2 regions of the Streptomyces sp. NPDC056169 genome follow, and region 2 is predicted to be linked to the other one. Evidence: riboswitches for the same ligand, from Rfam matches in the RefSeq annotation. Region 2 holds a riboswitch; the other holds the start of a gene.
The links. Region 2 has a riboswitch for glycine ahead of gcvP (aminomethyl-transferring glycine dehydrogenase). Riboswitches for the same ligand answer to the same signal wherever they lie in the genome.
Positions count from the first base shown of each region.

Region 1: linked by a shared signal. The riboswitch ahead of gcvT (glycine cleavage system aminomethyltransferase GcvT) and the one ahead of gcvP (aminomethyl-transferring glycine dehydrogenase) in region 2 are both predicted to bind glycine.

Region 1 covers NZ_JBHJUO010000005.1:89,026-100,008, forward strand. The annotation lists gene ACFC0G_RS09400 (ABC transporter substrate-binding protein) at 1-810, opposite strand, end outside; gene ACFC0G_RS09405 (ABC transporter permease) at 924-1,961, opposite strand; gene ACFC0G_RS09410 (enhanced serine sensitivity protein SseB C-terminal domain-containing protein) at 2,324-3,115, opposite strand; gene ACFC0G_RS09415 (enhanced serine sensitivity protein SseB) at 3,205-3,945, opposite strand; gene ACFC0G_RS09420 (AAA family ATPase) at 4,061-4,741, opposite strand; glycine riboswitch at 4,894-4,993, shown strand; gene gcvT (glycine cleavage system aminomethyltransferase GcvT) at 5,180-6,304, shown strand; gene gcvH (glycine cleavage system protein GcvH) at 6,382-6,762, shown strand; gene glyA (serine hydroxymethyltransferase) at 6,795-8,063, shown strand; gene ACFC0G_RS09440 (L-serine ammonia-lyase) at 8,222-9,607, shown strand; gene ACFC0G_RS09445 (CopD family protein) at 9,826-10,716, opposite strand; gene ACFC0G_RS09450 (EF-hand domain-containing protein) at 10,812-10,983, opposite strand, start outside.
Region 2 covers NZ_JBHJUO010000002.1:498,006-508,988, reverse strand. The annotation lists gene ACFC0G_RS04830 (DNA polymerase IV) at 1-1,213, shown strand, start outside; gene ACFC0G_RS04825 (PRC-barrel domain-containing protein) at 1,748-2,122, opposite strand; glycine riboswitch at 2,236-2,335, shown strand; gene gcvP (aminomethyl-transferring glycine dehydrogenase) at 2,512-5,397, shown strand; gene ACFC0G_RS04815 (DUF5999 family protein) at 5,524-5,730, opposite strand; gene ACFC0G_RS04810 (hypothetical protein) at 6,062-6,658, opposite strand; gene ACFC0G_RS04805 (glutamate--cysteine ligase) at 7,142-8,641, shown strand; gene ACFC0G_RS04800 (type II CAAX prenyl endopeptidase Rce1 family protein) at 8,791-9,573, shown strand; gene ACFC0G_RS04795 (PhzF family phenazine biosynthesis protein) at 9,629-10,438, opposite strand; gene ACFC0G_RS04790 (hypothetical protein) at 10,552-10,905, shown strand; gene ACFC0G_RS04785 (GNAT family N-acetyltransferase) at 10,957-10,983, opposite strand, start outside.

The DNA.
Region 1 (10,983 bases), on a different contig from region 2:
CTTCGCGTCCCACTTGTCGTTGCGGACGAGCTTGATCGACTTGTTCGGGGTGTACGACTGCCACTTGTACGGGCCGGAGGAGAAGGGCTTCAGGCCGTACTTGGCCTTGGTGTCCTTGTCCTGGCGGACCGGGGAGGCGGCGGGCATGGCCAGCATCTGCAGGAAGTCACCGTTGGCGACCGGCAGCTTGAAGATGATGGTCTTGTCGTCCGGGGTCTCGATCGCCTTCAGGCCGAGCTTGTCCGCGGAGGTGTCCTTGTACGGGCCCTTGTAGTCGCCCTTGGGGTCCAGGACCTGCTGCAGGTAGATCGGGCCGCCGGAGATGACGTCCTGGGCCCAGATGCGCTCGATGCCGTACTTGATGTCCTTGGAGGTGATCGGCTTGCCGTCCTCCCAGGCGATCCCGTCCTTCAGCGTGAAGGTGTAGGTCAGGCCGTCGGCCGAGACCTTGCCGGTGTCGGTGGCGAGGTCCGAGACGAGCTCGGTGGAGGCGGCGCCCGGCTCGGCCTTGAAGGTGACGAGCTGGCGGGTGTAGTAGCGGGCGAAGTCCCACACGAAGCCGTAGTAGCCGCGCTGCGGGTCCCAGTTGTCGGCCTCCTGCGAGCCGATGAACTTCAGCTCGCCGCCCTTCTTGTCCGAGGCGTTGGAGACCTTGTTCACGGCGGCGTTGAAGCCGGCCGCACCCGTCTTGCCGTCCTTGTCGCCCGACTTGCCGCCGTCGCCGCCGCACGCGGTGGTGACGACCATCACGGCCGCCGCCAGCAGTGCGCCCGCGGCGATTCTGCGCCTCTGAGAGCTCATCAGAGTCATGGGTCTCGCAACCTCCGGAGTAGTGGCGGCCGTCATGTCGGTCCGCCGTTGGGGGATGAGCCTCCTGTCGCCAGCGGCAGGGGCGGGTCGTGGGTGTCGCCGTCGGCGAGCGGTCAGCGGGAGCCCTTCGGGTCGAGCGCGTCACGCACGCCGTCGCCGAAGAGGTTGAACGCAAGGACGGTGATGAAGATCGCGAGGCCGGGGATCACCATGAAGACGGGGTCCGCCTCGTACGTGGTGATGGCCGTCGACAGCATCTGGCCCCAGGAAGCGGTGGGAGGCTTCACGCCCGCACCGAGGAAGCTGAGCGCCGCTTCGGTGAGGATGTTGGTGGGGATCATGAGGGTCGCGTAGACCATGATCGGGGCGATCAGGTTGGGGAGCAGCTCCCGGCGCAGGATGTAGAAGCGGCCGGCGCCCAGGCTCTGGGCGGCCTCGACGTACTCGCGGTTGCGAAGCGAGAGGGTCTGGCCGCGGACGATGCGGCCCACGTACGGCCAGCCGAAGAAGCCGATGACGAGCACCAGCGCGGCGATGCGGACGCCCGAGCCTTCGAGGCCGAGGAACTCGGTGGGCAGCACCGAGACCAGGGCGATCGTGAAGAGCAGCTGCGGGAAGGCGAGCATGACGTCCATGACGCGGCTGAGGGCGGCGTCGATCCAGCCGCCGAAGTAGCCCGCGACGATGCCGAGGACGGTGCCGAGGAAGACCGCGAAGACCGCCGCGAGGAAGGCGACGAGCAGCGAGATCCGGGCGCCGTAGACGATCCGGCTGAAGACGTCGCGGCCGTTGACCGGCTCGACGCCCAGGAGGAAGTCGGAGCTGATGCCGCCCCAGGAGCCGATCGGGGTGCCGAAGAGCGGGTCGATCTGGTCCTCGTGGAACTCGTTCGGCGGGTGGCCGAGGAGGCCGACGATGACCGGGGCGAAGATCGCGACGAGGATGAGGAAGACGACGACGAAGGCGCCCGCGAGGGCGAGTTTGTCGCGCTTCAGCCGGGTCCAGGCGATCTGCCAGGGCGAGCGGCCCTGGATCGCCTTGCCGGAGGCTTCGGAGGTGCCGGAGTTGTCCGGAGTGCCGGAAGCGTCGGGCGCGCCGACGACGGTGGCGGTCGACTCGCCCGCACTCGTCTCGTGCAGTGGTGCCGTCATCGTGGTGAGGACCCCTCTCGGCCGCCGGTAGCCGGCCCTTGCCCGCCGCGGGTAGCGGCTCGGTGGAACAACCTGCTGGGCATCGGTTCGAAAGGAGCCGAACGCCCGGTGTTCCGGGGAGTCTTCAATGCGCTTGCGATCACCCGCCAGCCCTGACGAGGAATGTTTGCTCAAACGTGATGCGGTGCTGCGACTTCCGTTATCCGGACGTCGTGATCACCTGAGCGGACCATCTCGGGTCCTCTTCACCGCAATCGGACATGTCGCCCAACTGGGCGTTCGAGGTGCGGTATTGGTACGAACAACGGCCTCGGGAGAGGACTCCGGAGGCCGTTGGGGTACGAGGGGGAAAAGGTGACGTCTCAGTATCCGGACGGAGCCGGCGGTGGGTAGCCGTACCCCGGCACGGCGGCGGATCCGCGTCCGGCGTGCGCCTCGCGGTCGTAGAAGGGGCGCGCGTGGGCGCTCAGCCAGAGGGCCACCGGGTCGTACGCGTCGGAGAGCGCGACCGTCGAGACGGGCAGCCCGTCGGGCACGGCGGAGATCGACTGGCGCATCATCGCGCGGACGGCGTCGACGGCGGCCGGGGAGGTGTCGTACAGGTCGAGTCCGACGGCGAGGTACGGGGAGCCGAGCGCGGGCTGCACCCAGCCGCGGCGCAGCGACCTGACGGCCGGGGTGCGGTGCGCGTTCTGCGTGAGGAGGGCGTAGAACTGCGGGATCTCCAGGGCGGGTTCGCTGACGCGCAGCGGTCCCGCGGGCATCCGGTCGAGGCCGGTGGCGATGCGGCGCAGGTCGGCCCAGGGGATGCCGACGCCGCCGCCGGGGGCGTGCGGATTGAGCCAGATGCCCCAGCGGTCGGGGTAGAGGGCGCGGGCCATCTCGCGGCCGGTGACGAGCTCGTGGGCGCGGTTCCAGCCGGAGGCGGCGAGCTCCTGGGCGGAGGTGACGCAGGGCGCGTAGCCGAATCCGTCGACCTCCATGTTCCCGTACTGGGCGTCGGACGAGCCGGGCGAGCCCTGCCACAGCAGCATCCAGACCTCGCCGTCGGCCAGGGCGTGCAGCAGCCTCTCGTACGCGTCGTAGCGCCCGGGTGCCACCTGGCGCAGCATGTGCTCGACCTGTCCGGTCGCAGCGGTGCCTGACGCGCTCACCCTGTGTCCCGCCCCTCTTCCGTTCACCACGTCTGTCCGGCCGCCGATTCGGTCCGGCTCGGTTCAGTTCAGCTTAAACAGGGTGCCGCTCACCCGGCGGCGCGCTGGTAGAAGGGGCGTACCCGCTCCAGCATCCAGTCGCCGACCGGGTCCTGCGCCATGTCGAGCAGGATGAGGTTGACCGGCCAGGCGACCTCGACGCGGCCGAGGGCGCGGCCGAGGGCGTCCAGGGGCGCGTTCCGGTCGACGCCGTCCCAGGCGGCGAGCTGGACGCCGATGAAGAGGGCCGGTTCGGTGCCCTCGACGCTCGCGAGGGCGCGGCGGGCGGAGGCGACGACGCCGGTGGCCTCGAACTCGGCGGAGGCGGCGGCGAGGAAGTCGACGGGGTCGTCCTGCCAGTCGGGCTCGAAGAGTCGGACGCGGCCGCCGCTGGCGGGGCCGTCGAGCGGGGTGCGGCCGGCGCGGCAGAGTTCCGCGACGGCGGGCGGGGGCAGCGGGACGCCCACCGTGCCGCCGGGGTTCACGGCGATGCCCAGCTGCGGGGGCAGGCCGCGGGCGAAGTCGCGGGCGGGGGCGACGGTGTAGGACATGTGCGTGCCGACGCAGGCGAGGAACTGCTGTTCGGAGCTGAAGACGGGGACGAAGGCCGCGCCGTCGATCTCCAGGGTGGCGAGGTCCAGGTCGGGGCTGTCGGGGCCGCCGCCGTTGGGCAGGGGCACCCAGACCTCGCTGCGGCTCAGCACCTCGACCAGTCGGCCCCCTGCGGCGGGGTTGCCGAGCGAGGCGGACAGCACCTCTTCGAGCTCATTGCCCGGCCACGTCACGTCCACGGTCCCTTTTCCCCTATCTCGCGGGGGCGCGTCCTCCCGCACCGCCCCGCAGCACCCTAACGCCGCCCTGGCGCCGCCGTGGCCAAAAGCAGCGGGTACGGATGCGGGGCCGGCCTCAGGCCACGTCGCGGAAGCCGATCTTCCGAAGTGCGTCCGCGGCGTCCCGGTCGAGGAGGGTCGCCGAGGCGCATCCGTGCGGCAGGCCGCCGGACTCGGCGGTCCGCAGGAGCCGGCCGACGGCCCGCCGGTGCCGGGCGAAGGCGTACGCGGAGACGCCGCGGCCCCGGTCGCGCTGGCCGTCGCGCGCGGTGCCCGGGTCGACGTCGAGCAGGACGAGGTGCAGGGCGGCGCCGCGGCGTCCCGCCTCGCGGGCGAGCCAGCCGCGCACCCAGGACTGGGTGCCGCAGTCGTGCACGATCACGCTCGCGCCGGAGCGCAGGGCGCGGCGCAGCCCGGCGTAGTGCGCGAGCCGGACCAGGGGGCGGTAGACCGCGTACGGCAGGAGGCGCGGCATGCGGGCCTCCCAGCGCTCGCGGACGTCCTGGGAGTCGATGCCCCGGCCGTCGGCGGCGCGCTTCATCAGGGTGGACTTGCCGCTGCCGGGCAGCCCGGAGACGACGACGAGGTCGCCGGCCGCGAAGAGGAGGGCCCGGGGCCCCCGGCCGCCGCGCTCGCGCAGGTCGCGCAGGATCCGGCCGCGCCGGCGGGTTCTGGCTCTGGTCCGGGCCCGGGCACGCTGGGACGGTATGCCGGTACCGGTACTCGTCGCGTATGCGCCGGTGTGCTGGATCCTCATCGCTGCTCCCCCTGCCGGGCCTCGGGAGACCCTTGCCCACAAAGTGTAAAGAAGCGGTAATGAGATACAAGTGATGTGCCGCGCGGAGCACGCGTGCAATGATGTGCCCGCCAGGCGCGCTCAGTCGCCAATACAACCGCATACCGGCCGCTCGAATCCGCGCGGGAGAGTTCCGGACCGCCCCAGGCGTCCGGACGCCGAAGGAGCAAGACCCTCCCTTGAATCTCTCAGGCCCCGTACCGCGTGGATGAGGCAGATCTGAAAAGCGGGACACCCTGCCGTGTCCCCACCCAAGGTGCAAGCCGATCTCTCGGTGCCGATCTTCCGGTGACGAGATGCTCTCGGTGAACCTCTCAGGTTCCATGACAGATGGGGAGGACGTCCTCGCCCGTCATGTGTTTCGTCACCGAACCGCCCTTGGGATCCGGGAGCCACCCCATGAGCACTGCCCCCCGTCTGACCGCCCTCGATGCGCTGCATCGTTCGCTGGGCGCGACCATGACCGACTTCGCGGGCTGGGACATGCCGCTGCGCTACGCCAGCGAGCGGGACGAGCACAACGCCGTCCGCACCCGGGCGGGCCTGTTCGACCTCTCCCACATGGGTGAGATCACGGTCACGGGCCCGCAGGCCGTCGAGCTCCTCGACCACGCCCTCGTCGGCAACATCTCCACGGTGGGCGTGGGCCGTGCCCGCTACACGATGATCTGTCAGGAGGACGGCGGCATCCTCGACGACCTGATCGTCTACCGCCTCGGCGAGACGGAGTACATGGTCGTCGCCAACGCCTCCAACGCCCAGATCGTCCTGGACGCGCTCGTGGCGCGCGCGGAGGGCTTCGACGCCGAGGTCCGCGACGACCGCGACGCGTACGCCCTGCTCGCGATCCAGGGCCCGGAGTCCCCCGGCATCCTGAAGTCGCTCACCGACGCCGACCTGGACGGGCTGAAGTACTACGCCGGCCTGCCCGGCACGGTCGCGGGCGTGCCCGCGCTGATCGCCCGTACCGGCTACACCGGCGAGGACGGCTTCGAGCTGTTCCTGAAGCCCGAGCACGCCGAGGGCGTCTGGAAGGCCCTGACCGAGGCGGGCGCCCCGGTCGGCCTCATCCCGTGCGGCCTGTCCTGCCGTGACACGCTCCGCCTGGAGGCGGGCATGCCGCTGTACGGCCACGAGCTGACGACGGCCCTCACCCCCTTCGACGCCGGTCTCGGCCGGGTCGTCAAGTTCGAGAAGACGACCAACGAGGGCCGCTTCGTCGGCCGTGAGTCGCTCGAGAAGGCCGCCGAGCGCGCCGAGACCGCCCCGCCGCGCAAGCTCGTCGGCCTGATCGCCGAGGGCCGCCGGGTCCCGCGCGCCGGCTTCTCCGTCGTCAAGGACGGCGTGGTGATCGGCGAGGTCACCTCGGGCGCCCCGTCCCCGACCCTCGGAAAGCCGATCGCGATCGCGTACGTGGACGCGGCGCACGCCGCGCCCGGTACCGAGGGTGTAGGTGTGGACATCCGCGGCACCCACGAGCCGTACGAGGTCGTCGCGCTGCCGTTCTACAAGCGCCAGAAGTGACGCAGTCGTCTCATCCCGGGTCTCACCCCGCGAGACCCACGTTCATCAGTACTCCCCCGATCCAGGAGAATCAGGTCATGAGCAACCCCCAGCAGCTGCGCTACACCAAGGAGCACGAGTGGCTGTCGGACGCCGTGGACGGCGTTTCGACGATCGGCATCACCGAGTTCGCGGCCAACGCGCTCGGTGACGTCGTCTACGCCCAGCTCCCCGCTGTCGGCGACACCGTCACCGCGGGCGAGACCTGCGGCGAGCTGGAGTCGACGAAGTCCGTGAGCGACCTGTACTCCCCCGTCACGGGTGAGGTCGTCGCCGCCAACCAGGACGTGGTGGACGACCCGTCGCTGGTGAACACGGCTCCGTTCGAGGGTGGCTGGCTGTTCAAGGTACGTGTCGCGGGCGAGCCGGACGACCTGCTCTCCGTCGACGAGTACACCGCGTTCTCCGCCGGGAACTGAGACCGGGCCCGAGACCCCTTAGGGATCGATTCATGTCGCTTCTGAACACTCCCCTCCACGAGCTGGACCCCGACGTCGCCGCCGCCGTCGACGCCGAGCTCCTTCGTCAGCAGTCCACCCTCGAGATGATCGCCTCGGAGAACTTCGCTCCGGTCGCGGTCATGGAGGCCCAGGGCTCCGTCCTCACCAACAAGTACGCCGAGGGCTACCCGGGCCGCCGCTACTACGGCGGCTGCGAGCACGTCGACGTGGCCGAGCAGATCGCGATCGACCGGGTCAAGGACCTGTTCGGCGCCGAGTACGCCAACGTCCAGCCGCACTCCGGCGCCTCCGCGAACCAGGCCGCCCTCTTCGCGATCGCCCAGCCCGGCGACACGATCCTGGGTCTGGACCTGGCGCACGGCGGCCACCTCACCCACGGCATGCGCCTGAACTTCTCCGGCAAGCAGTTCAACGTGGTCGCGTACCACGTGGACGAGGCCGGTCTGGTCGACATGGCCGAGGTCGAGCGCCTCGCCAAGGAGCACCGCCCGAAGGTCATCATCGCGGGCTGGTCCGCCTACCCGCGCCAGCTGGACTTCGCGGAGTTCCGCCGGATCGCCGACGAGGTCGAGGCGTACCTGTGGGTCGACATGGCCCACTTCGCGGGCCTGGTCGCGGCCGGTCTGCACCCGAACCCGGTTCCGTACGCGGACGTGGTGACCTCCACCACGCACAAGACGCTCGGCGGCCCCCGCGGCGGCATCATCCTGGCGAAGAAGGAGTTCGCGAAGAAGCTGAACTCCTCGGTCTTCCCCGGTTTCCAGGGCGGCCCGCTGGAGCACGTGATCGCGGCCAAGGCCGTCTCCTTCAAGGTCGCGGCCTCGGAGGACTTCAAGGAGCGCCAGCAGCGCACCCTGGACGGCGCCCGCATCCTCGCCGAGCGCCTGGTCCAGGACGACGTCACCGCGCACGGTGTCTCGGTCCTGTCCGGCGGTACGGACGTGCACCTGGTCCTGGTCGACCTGCGGAACTCCGAGCTCGACGGCCAGCAGGCCGAGGACCGTCTCCACGAGGTCGGCATCACGGTCAACCGGAACGCCGTTCCGAACGACCCGCGGCCGCCGATGGTCACCTCGGGTCTGCGCATCGGTACGCCGGCGCTCGCGACCCGCGGCTTCGGCACCGAGGACTTCACCGAGGTCGCCGACATCATCGCGGAGACCCTGAAGCCGGGCTTCGACGGCGAGAAGGCCGAGGCCCTCAAGGCCCGGGTGACCGCTCTGGCCGACAAGCACCCGCTGTACCCCGGCCTGAAGTAATTTCGTACCCTTTTGTTCGTACGAACGTTTGGGGCATCGCGCACACTGAAAGGTGAGTGCGGTGCCCCACCCCGTGTCGTGCCCCGTTTCGATCTTCCTGCTCCGTTCTGCACCACCCCGGCAGACAACGGCGTCTAGCCCCCACAAGGAGTCTCTCCGTGGCCATCTCGGTCTTCGACCTGTTCTCGATCGGTATCGGCCCGTCGAGCTCCCACACGGTGGGCCCGATGCGCGCGGCCCGGATGTTCGCCCGCCGGCTCAAGAACGAGGGCCTGCTCGCCCACACGGCGGCCATACGTGCGGAGCTGTACGGCTCCCTGGGCGCGACCGGCCACGGCCACGGCACCCCCAAGGCGGTGCTCCTCGGCCTGGAGGGCAGCTCGCCCCGCACGGTGAACGTCGAGACGGCGGACGACGAGGTCGAGCGGATCAAGACGAGCGGCCGGATCAACCTGCTCGGCGCGCACGAGATCCCCTTCGACTTCGACGCCGACCTGATCCTGCACCGCCGCAAGGCGCTCCCGTACCACGCCAACGGGATGACGATCTTCGCGTACGACGCGGAGGGCGCCCTGGTCCTGGAGAAGACGTACTACTCGGTCGGCGGCGGCTTCGTCGTCGACGAGGACGCGGTCGCCGGCGAGAACCCGATCGTCCCGGACGACACCGTCCTGAAGTACCCCTTCCGCACCGGTGACGAGCTGCTGCGGCTCGCCAAGGAGACCGGCCTCTCCATCTCCTCGATGATGCTGGAGAACGAGAAGGCCTGGCGCACCGAGGAGGAGATCCGCGCGGGTCTCCTGGAGATCTGGCGGGTCATGCAGGCCTGCGTCTCGCGCGGCATGTCCCGCGAGGGCATCCTGCCGGGCGGCCTGAAGGTGCGCCGCCGCGCCGCGAACACGGCCCGCAAGCTGCGCTCCGAGGGCGACCCGGCGGCGCTCGCGATGGAGTGGATCACCCTCTACGCGATGGCCGTGAACGAGGAGAACGCGGCGGGCGGCCGGGTGGTCACCGCCCCGACGAACGGCGCGGCCGGCATCATCCCGGCGGTCCTGCACTACTACGTGAACTTCGTGACGGGCGGCGCCTCCCCGGAGGAGAAGGAAGACGGCATCGTCCGCTTCATGCTCGCGGCCGGCGCGATCGGCATGCTCTTCAAGGAGAACGCCTCCATCTCCGGCGCCGAGGTCGGCTGCCAGGGCGAGGTCGGCTCGGCCTGCTCGATGGCGGCCGGCGCGCTCGCCGAGGTCCTCGGCGGCTCCCCCGAGCAGGTGGAGAATGCGGCCGAGATCGGCATGGAGCACAACCTGGGCCTGACCTGCGACCCGGTCGGCGGGCTCGTGCAGATCCCGTGCATCGAACGGAACGGCATGGCGGCGGTCAAGGCCGTCACGGCCGCGAAGATGGCGATGCGCGGCGACGGCAGCCACCTGGTCTCTCTCGACAAGGTCATCAAGACCATGAAGGAGACGGGCGCGGACATGAGCGTCAAGTACAAGGAGACCGCGCGCGGCGGTCTCGCGGTGAACATCATCGAGTGCTGAACCGTTCCCCCTCCCGGTAGGCCCCGTACGCGACCCGTACGCGGCCCCGGTACTCCGAAGGGGACGCCCCCCGCGCCCGCCTCTTCGACCAGCGGCAGTACACCTGGACGGCGGTCGTGCTGTGGGCCTCGTCCTTCCGCGTCGCCCTGCGGGGCTGAGGCCCGGGGCCTACGGGGCCCGGGGCCTACGCGGCCCGGGGCCGGAGTGCCTTCACGGTGTCAGGGTGCGATCCAGTGCGGGTCGGGCATCACCGTGAGGAGCGCCGAGACGACCACGATCACCGCCAGCGCGGCCACCTCGATCCGGGCCGGGGCCTCGGCGTCGCCGCCGGACAGCATCCGGCTCCTGGCCGCGAGCGCCAGCAGGCTCACCCCGCCGAACAGCAGCAGCTTGACCAGCAGGATCCGGCCGTACGCCGTGGTCAGGACGGCGTCCAGCGGCAGTCGGCGCAGCGTGGAGGCCGTGCCGGTGGCCGCGAGGGCGGCGTAGGCGACGGCGGCCATGCGGGCGTAGCGGACGAGGACCTCGCGGCCCCCGCGCCGCAGCCGCATGGTGCGCAGCACGTACAGGAGCGTGCCGAGCCACAGCGAGGCGCCCGTGAGGTGGACGACGGTGAGCCCGATGCCCACGGCGGGGGTGTTCGTCTCGGGGTGGGCCCGCACCGCCTCGGCCACGACCGCGACGGCGAGCGGGACGACGGCGAGGCCCGGCCGCCGCGAGGCCGCGCACAGGGCGGCGAGGGCGAAGGCGTTGGCGGTGAGGAGCAGCAGCCGGCCCTCCCACAGCCCGTACACGACGGGCAGGCTCAGCCCGCTGACGGCGGCGAGGAGCAGCAGGAGCCCGGCGGAGGCGGCCGCGCCGAGCAGCGCGGCGGGCACGGACAGGGCGCGGGGCCGGGGCCCTTCCCCGGCGAGGCGGCGTCCGGCGAGTTCGCCGATGTGGACGGCGAGGCCCGTGAGGACGAGGAAGCGCAGCAGCGCGGTGGTGCCGGCGGCGGGTATCCGGAGCTCGCCGGTACCTGTCCGGGCGAGGCCGGCGCCCAGCAGGGCGAGGCCGATGACGGCGAGGGCGGCGAGCGCGGCGAGGACCGCCGCGGTCGGACGGCTCAAGGTGCCGAAGGGTCCGGGAAGCGTCACCGGACGATCGTCACCGAGCCCCGGACGGGCGGCAACTCAGCGTTGCACCGCCCGCCCGGGCGGGCGGATCAGGCCTTGTTGTAGTGCGCCCAGAACTCGTCCCAGGACAGGACGCCGTCGCCGTTGTCGTCCCGCTGCTTGATGAGCACCTCGGCGACCGACTCGGTGACGTTGAAGTCGCCGAACTTCGCCATGAGGCTCTTGTACTCCGCGGCGGTGATGAAACCGTCCCCGTCGGCG
Region 2 (10,983 bases):
GCGCTTCGCCTTCTACCGGTCGATCAGCGAACAGGTCATGGAGCTGCTCGGGCGGCTCTCGCCGCTCGTGGAGCCGCTCAGCCTCGACGAGGCCTTCGTGGACCTCGAAGCCGGCGGCCTCGCCGACGACAGCGCGAGCGCGCGGGCCGTCGGCGAGCGGCTGCGGGCGGGCATCCTGGCGACGACGGGGCTGACGGGGTCGGTGGGGCTCGCCGGGTCGAAGATGATCGCGAAGATCGCCTCCGAGGAGGCCAAGCCGGACGGGCTCGTCCTCATCGAGCCGGGCACCGAGAGGGAGCTGCTCGGGCCCCGGTCGGTGCGGATCCTGCCGGGGGTCGGGCCCGCGACGGGCGAGCACCTGCGGCGTGCCGGGATGACCACGGTCTCCGACCTGGCGGAGGCGGGCGAGGACGAGCTCGTACGGCTCCTGGGGCGGGCGCACGGGGCCTCGCTCCATCGGATGGCCCAGGGGTACGACGACCGGCCCGTGGTGGCCGAGCGGGACGCAAAGTCGGTGTCGGTCGAGGACACCTTCGACGTCGACCTGCACGACCGCGTGCGGATCAGGACCGAGGTGGAGCGGCTCGCGGAGCGGTGCGTGGCGCGGCTGCGGGCCTCCGGGCACTCGGGGCGCACGATCGTCCTCAAGGTGCGGCGGTACGACTTCTCGACGCTGACCCGGTCCGAGACGCTGCGGGGGCCCACGGACGACCCGGGGGTCGTGCGGGAGGCCGCGGGGCGGCTCCTGGAGGCGGTCGACACGACCGGGGGTGTGCGGCTGCTCGGGGTGGGCGTGAGCGGGCTCGCGGACTACACGCAAGAGGATCTGTTCGCCCAGGCGGAGTCCGCGCAGGCGGAGGAGGAACGGGCGGCGGCGGCCGTGGCTGCCGTGGTGGCGGGGGAGTCGGGCGGGGGCGGTGCGGCAGGGGGTGGTGTGGCCGGCGCCGGGGCTGTGCCGGACGAGTCCGCTTCCGACGCGCCCGGCGCCGGCGCCGGCGCCGTCGAGCGGCGGTGGGCGCCCGGGCACGACGTGCGGCACGCGGTGCACGGGGCGGGGTGGGTGCAGGGGAGCGGCGTCGGGCGGGTCACGGTGCGGTTCGAGGAACCGTGGTCCGCACCGGGGCGGGTGCGGACGTTCTCGGTGGACGATCCGGAACTGGAGCCTTCGGAGCCGTTGCCGTTGGTGCGGGGGGAGTGTCGGGCGGGGGCGTGACGGTGCCGTGGCGTGGCGGTGGCTGGGTGTGGGTTGTGGGGGGTGCGCCCGGCCTTGCGGCCGGGCTGGGGTTCCCACCCGCACCACCCGTGCGGGTGGGGAAGCAGAGGTGCGGGTTTTGGCGTGAGGAGTTCCGCGCCGTTGGCGGCTGGGACCCGTACCGGCCCTGACGGTGCCGGGCCGGCCGAGCTCGTGCCGCCTGTGACGGTGCCGTGAGGCTGAGCCCAGCCGCCTGTGCTGGTGGCGGGGCGGGCTGGGCTCAGCCACCTGTGCCGGGCCGGACTGGGCTGGTGCCGCCTGTGCTGGCGCCGGGCGGGTTGGGCTCGTGCCGCGGCCGCGGCCGCTGCCGCTGGTGCTGGCAGGCCTGGGCTCGTGCCGCCTGAGACCGTGCCGTGCCGTGAGGCCGAGCCCAGCCGCCTGTGCTGGTGCCGGGCGGGCCGGGCTGGTGCCGTTTGTGTTGGTGGCGGGTGGGTTGGCCTTCCCGGGTGCGGCTTTGCCTGAGGGGCGCGTACCCGTCGTGCTTGTGCGTGGGTGTTACGGGCCCTCCTGGCCTGCCAGGTGGCCGAAGTCGGTGTCTTCGGGGTTCTGGGGCGGAGGTGGGAGTGTGAGGCTGTAGTGGCGGTAGAGCTGGAGCTCCTGCTCGGGGGAGAGGTGGCGGCCCACGCCGAAGTCGGGGGCGTCCTTGATGAGGGCGCGTTCGAACGGGATGTGGAGGCCGTCGTCGAGCAGGTCGCTCGGCTCCAGCGGGACGAAGGCGTCCCTGCTGAACAGGCCGGTGCGGACCGCGGCCCATTCCGGGATGCCGGTCGCGTCGTCCAAGTACACCTCGTCCACGGTTCCGATCTTGTTTCCGTTCCGGTCGAACGCCTTGCGGCCGATCAGGCTGCGCGGATCGATGTCGGTCTGCACGGTCCCTCCAACTGGTCGCAACTGCTCTACACCCCTACGAAAGTGCACAACTGGGATGTCGGCCACTTGAGCGATGGGAGCCGCAACCTCGCTGGTAGGCTGGCTGTGGCTGTCGACCCTGTGCGGGAGAGTCCCCCGGAGAAACCTTCCGGAGGGCGCCGAAGGAGCAAATCCTCCCCGGAATCTCTCAGGCCCCTGTACCGCGCGGACGAGGTCACTCTGGAAAGCAGAGCGGTGTCCACGGCATGCGCTCTCACCGACGGTGAAAGCCGGCGTGCCGCGAGGCGTGCCGGTGAAACTCTCAGGTTGAGATGACAGAGGGGGAGGCCGTCCGGGTACCCGCGCCGTGGTGCCCCTCGCAGGTCGTGACGACCAGGAGGCCTCCGTACATGACCGCCAACCGCATTCCGCTCTCCGAACTCGAACAGGGCATCCCGTTCGAGCAGCGGCACATCGGGCCCGACGCCGAGGCGCGGGCCAAGATGCTCGCCCAGGTCGGTTACGGCTCGCTCGACGAGCTCACTGCCGCCGCGGTGCCGGACGTGATCAAGAACGCCGAGGCGCTGGGCCTGCCGGCCGCGCGCACCGAGGCCGAGGTGCTCGCCGAGCTGCGCACGCTCGCCGACCGCAACCAGGTCCTCGCGCCGATGATCGGCCTCGGGTACTACGGCACCTTCACGCCTCCGGTGATCCTCCGGAACGTGATGGAGAACCCCGCCTGGTACACGGCGTACACGCCGTACCAGCCCGAGATCTCGCAGGGGCGCCTTGAGGCGCTGCTCAACTTCCAGACCATGGTCGCCGACCTGACCGGTCTGCCCACCTCGGGCGCCTCCCTCCTCGACGAGGGCACCGCCGCCGCCGAGGCCATGTCCCTGGCCCGACGCGTGGGCAAGGTCAAGAACGGCGTCTTCCTCGTCGACGCCGACGCCCTGCCGCAGACGATCGCCGTCATCGAGACCCGCGCCGAGCCGACCGGTGTCGAGGTCGTCGTCGCGGATCTCAGCCAGGGGATCCCGGCCGAGATCGCCGAGCGCGGTGTCTTCGGCGTGCTGATCCAGTACCCGGGTGCCTCCGGTGCCGTCCGCGACATCAAGCCGCTGATCGACGCCGCCCACGAGCTCGGTGCCATCGTCACCGTCGCCGCGGACCTGCTCGCCCTGACCCTGCTCACCTCGCCGGGCCAGCTGGGCGCGGACATCGCCGTCGGCACGACGCAGCGCTTCGGCGTCCCCATGGGCTTCGGCGGTCCCCACGCCGGCTACATGGCCGTCCAGGACAAGCACGCCCGCTCGCTGCCCGGCCGCCTGGTGGGTGTGTCCGTCGACGCCGACGGCAACCGCGCGTACCGCCTGGCCCTGCAGACCCGCGAGCAGCACATCCGCCGCGAGAAGGCCACCAGCAACATTTGTACGGCCCAGGTGCTGCTCGCCGTCATGGCCGGCATGTACGCCGTCTACCACGGGCCGGCCGGGCTGAAGGGCATCGCGCAGCGGACCCACCGGTACGCCTCCCTCCTCGCCGCGGGTCTCACCGCCGGTGGCGTCGAGGTCGTGCACGGTTCGTACTTCGACACCCTCACCGTCCGGGTGCCCGGTCGCGCCGACTCGGTCGTGGCCGCCGCCCGCGAGGCCGGGGTGAACCTCTACCGCGTCGATGCCGATCTCGTCTCGATCTCCTGCGACGAGACCACCGGGCGCGAGCAGCTCGCCGCCGTGTGGGGCGCCTTCGGTGTCGACGGCGACGTCGAGGCCCTGGACGCGTCCGTCGGGGACACGCTGCCCTCCGGGCTGCTGCGCTCCGACGCGTACCTGACCCACCCGGTCTTCCACGCGCACCGCTCCGAGACCTCGATGCTGCGCTACCTGCGCAAGCTGGCCGACCGCGACTACGCGCTCGACCGCGGCATGATCCCGCTCGGCTCCTGCACGATGAAGCTGAACGCGACGACCGAGATGGAGCCGGTGACCTGGCCCGAGTTCGGCCAGATCCACCCCTTCGCCCCGGTCGACCAGGCGCAGGGCTACCTCACGCTCATCACCGAGCTGGAGGAGCGCCTCGCCGAGGTCACCGGCTACGACAAGGTGTCGATCCAGCCCAACGCCGGTTCGCAGGGCGAGCTGGCCGGTCTGCTGGCCGTCCGCGCCTACCACCGCGCCAACGGTGACCTCCAGCGCACCGTCTGCCTCATCCCGTCCTCCGCGCACGGCACCAACGCCGCCTCCGCGGTGATGGCCGGCATGAAGGTCGTCGTCGTCAAGACCGCCGACGACGGCGAGGTCGACGTCGTCGACCTGCGCGCCAAGATCGAGCAGTACCGCGACGAGCTGTCCGTGCTGATGATCACCTACCCGTCGACGCACGGCGTCTTCGAGGAGCACGTCGCCGACATCTGCGCCGAGGTCCACGAGGCCGGCGGTCAGGTGTACGTCGACGGCGCCAACCTCAACGCGCTGGTCGGGCTCGCGAAGCCGGGCAAGTTCGGCGGCGACGTCTCGCACCTGAACCTGCACAAGACCTTCTGCATCCCGCACGGCGGCGGCGGCCCGGGTGTCGGTCCGGTCGGCGTCCGCGCCCACCTCGCCCCGTACCTGCCGAACCACCCGCTCCAGCCCACCGCGGGCCCGGAGACCGGCGTCGGCCCGATCTCGGCCGCCCCGTGGGGCTCCGCCGGCATCCTGCCGATCTCCTGGTCGTACGTGCGCCTGATGGGCGGCGAGGGCCTCAAGCGCGCCACGCAGGTCGCCGTGCTCGCGGCGAACTACATCGCCAAGCGCCTGGAGCCGCACTTCCCGGTGCTCTACACCGGTCCGGCCGGTCTGGTCGCCCACGAGTGCATCGTGGACCTGCGTCCGCTCTCGAAGGAGACGGGCGTCACGGTCGACGACATCGCCAAGCGCCTGATCGACTACGGCTTCCACGCGCCGACGATGTCCTTCCCGGTGGCCGGCACGCTGATGATCGAGCCCACCGAGTCCGAGGACATCACCGAGCTGGACCGTTTCTGCGACACGATGATCGCGATCCGGGCCGAGATCGAGAAGGTCGCCTCGGGCGAGTGGCCCGCCGACGACAACCCGCTGCACAACGCCCCGCACACCGCGGCCGCGCTGGGCGGCGAGTGGAACCACGCGTACAGCCGTGACGAGGCGGTCTTCCCGGCCGGTGTCTCGCCGGCCGACAAGTACTGGCCGCCGGTGCGCCGCATCGACGGTGCCTTCGGCGACCGGAACCTGGTCTGCTCCTGCCCGCCGATGGACGAGTACGACCACTGAGTCGCTGAGTGCCTGAGTGGCTGAACCACTCAGGCGCCGCGTACGGACCGAGGGCCGGTTCGGAGGATGTCCTCCGGGCCGGCCCTCGGCGTTGCTCTCCCTCGTACGGCGATCTCCGCGCGCCGCTCAGGCGGCGGTCGTGACCTGTCCCGCCGTCAGCGGCCGGTGCGGGGCGATGATCTGCCCGTCCGGCAGCAGTTCACCGGTGTCCTCGAAGAGCAGGACGCCGTTGCACAGCAGGCTCCAGCCCTGTTCCGGATGGTGTGCCATCAGGCGGGCTGCCTCCCGGTCGTTGGAGTCGGCGGTGGGACAGGCAGGCTGGTGCTGGCACATGGGTGGGTTCTTTCGCTGCGTCGTGGTGGATGTCCTGCGGCTCTTCGCGCTCATCGCCGCCCCCGTCGGTCGGTTCGGTTCCGGTCCCAGTCTTGCCCCATGGACGGTCTTCCGCAGGTATTTCGCGGCAGCTCGTCCTCTCCGGGGAAGACGCATCACCCGCAGGGGCGGTTCAGGCCAACTACACGGTCTCTTCGGGTGGTTCGAAGTGGTCCGAGCGGGCTAGTCCGTACGGGAGGGGTGTTCGGGTAGTGCGTTCGGGCGGGTGCTCGGACAGCAGTGCGCCCCGTGACCCGGGCGGGTCACGGGGCGGGGCGGCGCGTGCGGTGGATCAGGCGGGCGCCGCCGAGCCCAGGAGGGGCGGCGGCGCGAGGCGCGTACTGAGCACGGGCAGGAGGTCGGCGACCTGGTACGGCCGGTGGGCCGCGATCCCCGGCGGCGCGGGGGCCAGGGGCACCAGGAGATCGGCCGATGCCGGGGCGACGGTCGTGCCGTCCGCCTCCAGGTCGGCGTGCAGCCAGAGCGTCAGCATGTAGAGCTCCGGTACGGAGAGGAGCCGGGGCTGGTACGGGGTGGGCAGCGCCTCGGCGTGGAGCAGGGCCTGTTCCGTCGCGGTGACGTACGGCCCCTCGAAGAAGTGCGAGAAGGTCCAGCCGTCCGGGGTGAGCCTGGTGTCCGCGGCGGCGATCGCCCGGTCCCCGTTCCGGATCAGGAACCGCCAGCCGGTGAGCCGGGTGCGGGGTGACGGTGTCCGTCCCGGAGCTCCCGTGACGCCGAGGACGTGGACGGGCAGCGGGAGTTCGGGGCTCAGTGGTCCCTGCGCGGCCCGCAGGGCGGGGGTGCGCGCCTCACGGACGGCGGTCGGTGAGCCGAGTGCCGCGAGGACACTGCGGAGGGCCGGCACGGGGGCCGGAGAGGGTCGGAGCATGATGGGTCGCCTCTCACTCAGGAGACACGGTGATGCGTGGGCAGGTACGACGGCGCTGTCGGCGGCGCGGCCAGAGAGGGGCCATGGGGCCATGGCCGGGGCACCAACACTCTGCCTCGTTCGCGGAGTTTATACGACACGTGTTCACAGAGTGTTTCCGCTAGACGCCACCGATATTCCTGGCAAGGCGTCATCCGGCCTTATTCGAGGGGCTGTTCAAGCGGAATCATGACGGCCGCACCGCCCTCACCTGCGTATTCCTCGCCGAGTCGGACGGCTGAATTCCCATCCCCTACCCCGGGGCAATATGACATTGGTATATGTCGACCGTGTCATGCCTTCGGGATGTGCCGGTGGAGCGCTGCTTCCAGCCTATCGCCCGACGGCCCCGTTCCGCAGGCGTTGTGGATCAGAGAGGTGGGCATCATGGTCCGTGACGCGCGGCCGTCGCCGCGGCCGCCCATGGCGGGAGGGACGGCTTCGATGGGGGAGAAGGTCGACGCGGACGGGTTCGGCCCGGCCGACCGGCAGCAGTACCGGAGAAAACTCCAGCAGTGTCTCGCGGGGCTCGCGAGGCTGCTGGCGGAGAAGAGGTTCGACCGGCCCCGCAATCTCATGGGGCTGGAGATCGAACTCAATCTCGCCGGCGCCGACGGACTGCCCCGGATGCTCAACGCGCCTGTTCTGGAAAGGATCGCGAGCTCCGATTTCCAGACGGAACTCGGATTGTTCAATCTGGAAGTGAACATCGCCCCCCACCGGCTCGGCGGGAGGGTATTCGACCGGCTCGCGGAAGAGATCGGCACCGGACTCGGATATGCCGACCGCAAGGCGAAGGAGCTCGACGCCGGCGTCGTCATGATCGGCATACTTCCCACGCTCGCCCAGAGCGACCTGGTCTTCGAGAACCTGTCGGCCGCCGACCGCTACACGCTCCTCAACAACCAGATCCTCGCCGCCAGGGGCGAGGACTTCACCCTCGACATCCACGGGGTCGAACGGCTCCTGTGCACCTCGGAGTCGATCGTGCCGGAGGCCGCCTGCACCTCCGTCCAGCTCCATCTCCAGGTCACCCCGGCCCGGTTCGCCGCCGTCTGGAACGCGGCGCAGGCGGTGTCGGGCGTCCAGATCGCCCTCGGCGCGAACGCGCCCTTCGTCTTCGGACGCGAGGTGTGGCGCGAGTCCCGGCCGCCCCTCTTCCAGCAGGCCACCGACACCCGGCCGCCCGAGCTGCAGTCCCAGGGCGTCCGGCCGCGCACCTGGTTCGGGGAGCGGTGGGTGGACTCGGTGTACGACCTCTTCGAGGAGAACCTCCGCTACTTCCCCGCCCTCCTGCCCATCTGCGACGAGGAGGACCCGCTGCTCGTGCTCGACGAGGGCGGCGTACCGAAGCTCCCGGAACTCGTCCTGCACAACGGCACGGTCTACCGCTGGAACAGGCCCGTGTACGGCTGGGTCGACGGGGTCCCGCACCTGCGCGTCGAGAACCGGGTGCTGCCCGCGGGGCCGACCGTGACCGACGTGATCGCGAACGCGGCCTTCTACTACGGACTCGTGCGCTCGCTCGCCGACGAGCCGCGGCCGGTCTGGAAGCGGATGGCCTTCGAGGACGCGGAGGCCAACTTCGACACGGCGTGCCGGCACGGCATCGAGGCGGAGCTGCGGTGGCCCCGCTCGGGCCGCGCGGGCGGTGTCGCGACCCTGCCGGCGGTACGGCTCGTCCTCGACGAGCTGCTGCCGCTCGCCGCGGCCGGTCTCGACGCGTGGCACATCGAGCCGGCGGACCGGGACTTCTACCTCGGGGTGATCGAGCAGCGCTGTCTGCGGAAGGTGAACGGCGCCTCCTGGCAGGCCGACACCTTCCACCAGGCCCTGGAGTCGGGCCTCGACAGGGAGGCGGCGCTCGCGGCGACCACCCGCCGCTACCGGACGCTCATGCACGAGGGCGAGCCGGTGCACACCTGGCCGGTGGGGATCGGCTGAGCTCTGTCCCACGCGCTCGGGGCGGCGGTCCGGGGCGGCATCCCCGGGCATGGGTGATCATGTCAAGGTAGTCGAGGCCGGACGCGACTGCCGGAACGGCATGGGCCCGCGGCGGGGAAGTGGAGACAGGTGTGGTGTCGGAGCAAGACGTGAGGGACGCTTCCCTGCCCCCCGGAGGTCTGCCGCGGAAGGTGCTGCGCTCCGAGACCCTCATCGTGCTCGCGCTCTCGCTCGGCGCGAGCGCGTTGTCGTCCCTCATCAGCTTCATCGGCTCCCTGACCCGGCCGGGGGCGCTGAAGGACCAGGCGGCGACGCTCAACGGCTCGTACGCGCCGGGGCGGCCGTGGCTCGACCTGTCCTGGCAGCTCTTCGGCATCGCCTCGGCGCTGGTGCCGGTCGTCCTCGTCGCCCATCTGCTGCTGCGGGAGGGCGTCGGACTCCGGGCCATCGGCTTCGACCGGACCCGGCCCTGGCCGGACCTGGGGCGCGGGGCGCTGGTCGCGGCCGGGATCGGGAGTGCGGGGCTCGCCTTCTACCTGGCGGCTCAGGCGTCCGGTTTCAACCTGACGGTCGTGCCGGAGTCCCTGCCGGACGTGTGGTGGAAGTACCCGGTACTGATCCTCTCGGCGGTGCAGAACTCCGTCCTGGAGGAGGTCATCGTCGTCGGCTATCTGCTGCGCAGGCTCGGGCAGTTGGGGTGGACGCCGATGGCGGCCCTCGTCGCGAGTTCGGTGCTGCGCGGCTCGTACCACCTCTACCAGGGGATCGGCGGCTTCCTCGGCAACGTGGTGATGGGCGTCGTCTTCGTCCTGCTGTACCGGCGCTGGGGACGGGTCGGGCCGCTGGTCGTGGCGCACGCGCTGCTCGACATCGTGGCTTTCGTCGGGTACGGGCTGCTGGCGGGGAAGGTGGGCTGGTTGCCCACCACGTGACGGGATGCGGGAGGTAGGGGCGTGCGGCTTGAGCCGTACGCCCCTCTCCTTTGCGTCAGGCGTGCAGATCGCCGTCGATGACCGTCACCGCGTGGCCGGTCAGCAGGGTGCGCTCGCCGCGCAGCCGGGTGCGGACGAGGCCGGTACGGGCGCCGCCCTGGAAACCGGTGAGCTCGTCGCGGCCGAAGCGGGCCGACCAGTAGGGGGCGAGCGCGGTGTGGGCGCTGCCGGTCACCGGGTCCTCCTCGATGCCCACGTTGGGGAAGAAGCCGCGGGAGACGAAGTCGTAGCCGCCGTCGGGGTTCTCGGCGGCGGCGGTCGCGATGATTCCGCGAGAGGAGAGACCCACGAGGGCGGCGAAGTCCGGCGTGAGCGCGCGCACGGTGGCCTCGTCGCGGAGCTCGACCACGAGGTCGCCGATGTGGGCGGACGTGTCGTGGACGGCGAGGACCTCGGCGCCGAGCGCCTTCGCCAGCCCGTCGGGGACGGGGACGGGGAGGAGGGCGGAGGTCGGGAAGTCCATCGTGATGGTGCCGTCCTCGGCGGCGGTGGCGCCCAGGACGCCGGACCGGGTGGCGAAGCGGATCGTGCCGCTCGCCGCGCCGGTGGTGTGCAGGACGTGGGCCGTGGCGAGCGTGGCGTGGCCGCACAGGTCGACCTCGGTGGTCGGGGTGAACCAGCGCAGGGCCCAGTCCGCCTCGCCGCCGGCGGGCAGGGGGTGGGCGAAGGCCGTCTCGGAGAGGTTGACCTCCGCCGCGACCTTCTGGAGCCAGGAGTCCTCGGGGAAGGAGTCGAGGAGGAGCACGCCGGCCGGGTTTCCGGAGAAGGGCAGGTCGGTGAAGGCGTCGACGATTCGGATCCGCATGCCGCCGACCGTACAAGGTGCGCAAACGCACGGGCCAAGGCCAATCGCGGAGAACTGGACCGTGTTGTCCGGCGTCCTCCGAGGGGGATCTACGGCGGCCTCGGGGGGCTTCGATGATGTTCGGGTACGCGGACGACTGGTGGACGCTGTTCTTCGTTCCGGTGGTGCTGTGGGTGCCGTTCGGGCCCTTCGTCATGGGTGGGGTGGGCGTGTGGTGCGCCTTCCGGCCCGGCCTGCGGACGCGGCTGTGGTCCGTACTGCTGCCGCTGCTTCCCGTGACGGTCTCCGCGATCGCGATGGTGATGCCGCTGGGTCAGCCGACCCGTACCGACGACCTCGTGGGCTATCTCCTCGTGTACGTCCTCGGCATCACGGTGCTGCCGTGGCTGCTGGGGTGGGGGATCACGCCGGGGGTGCGGGCGGTGCGGGCCCGGCGGCGGGCGGGGGAGCTGAGGGGACAGGGGTGACAGGGGTGACAGGGGTCAGCTGGATCACCGAGGTCAGCCGCATCACGCGGGTCACAGGGGTGACAGGATCATGAGGAC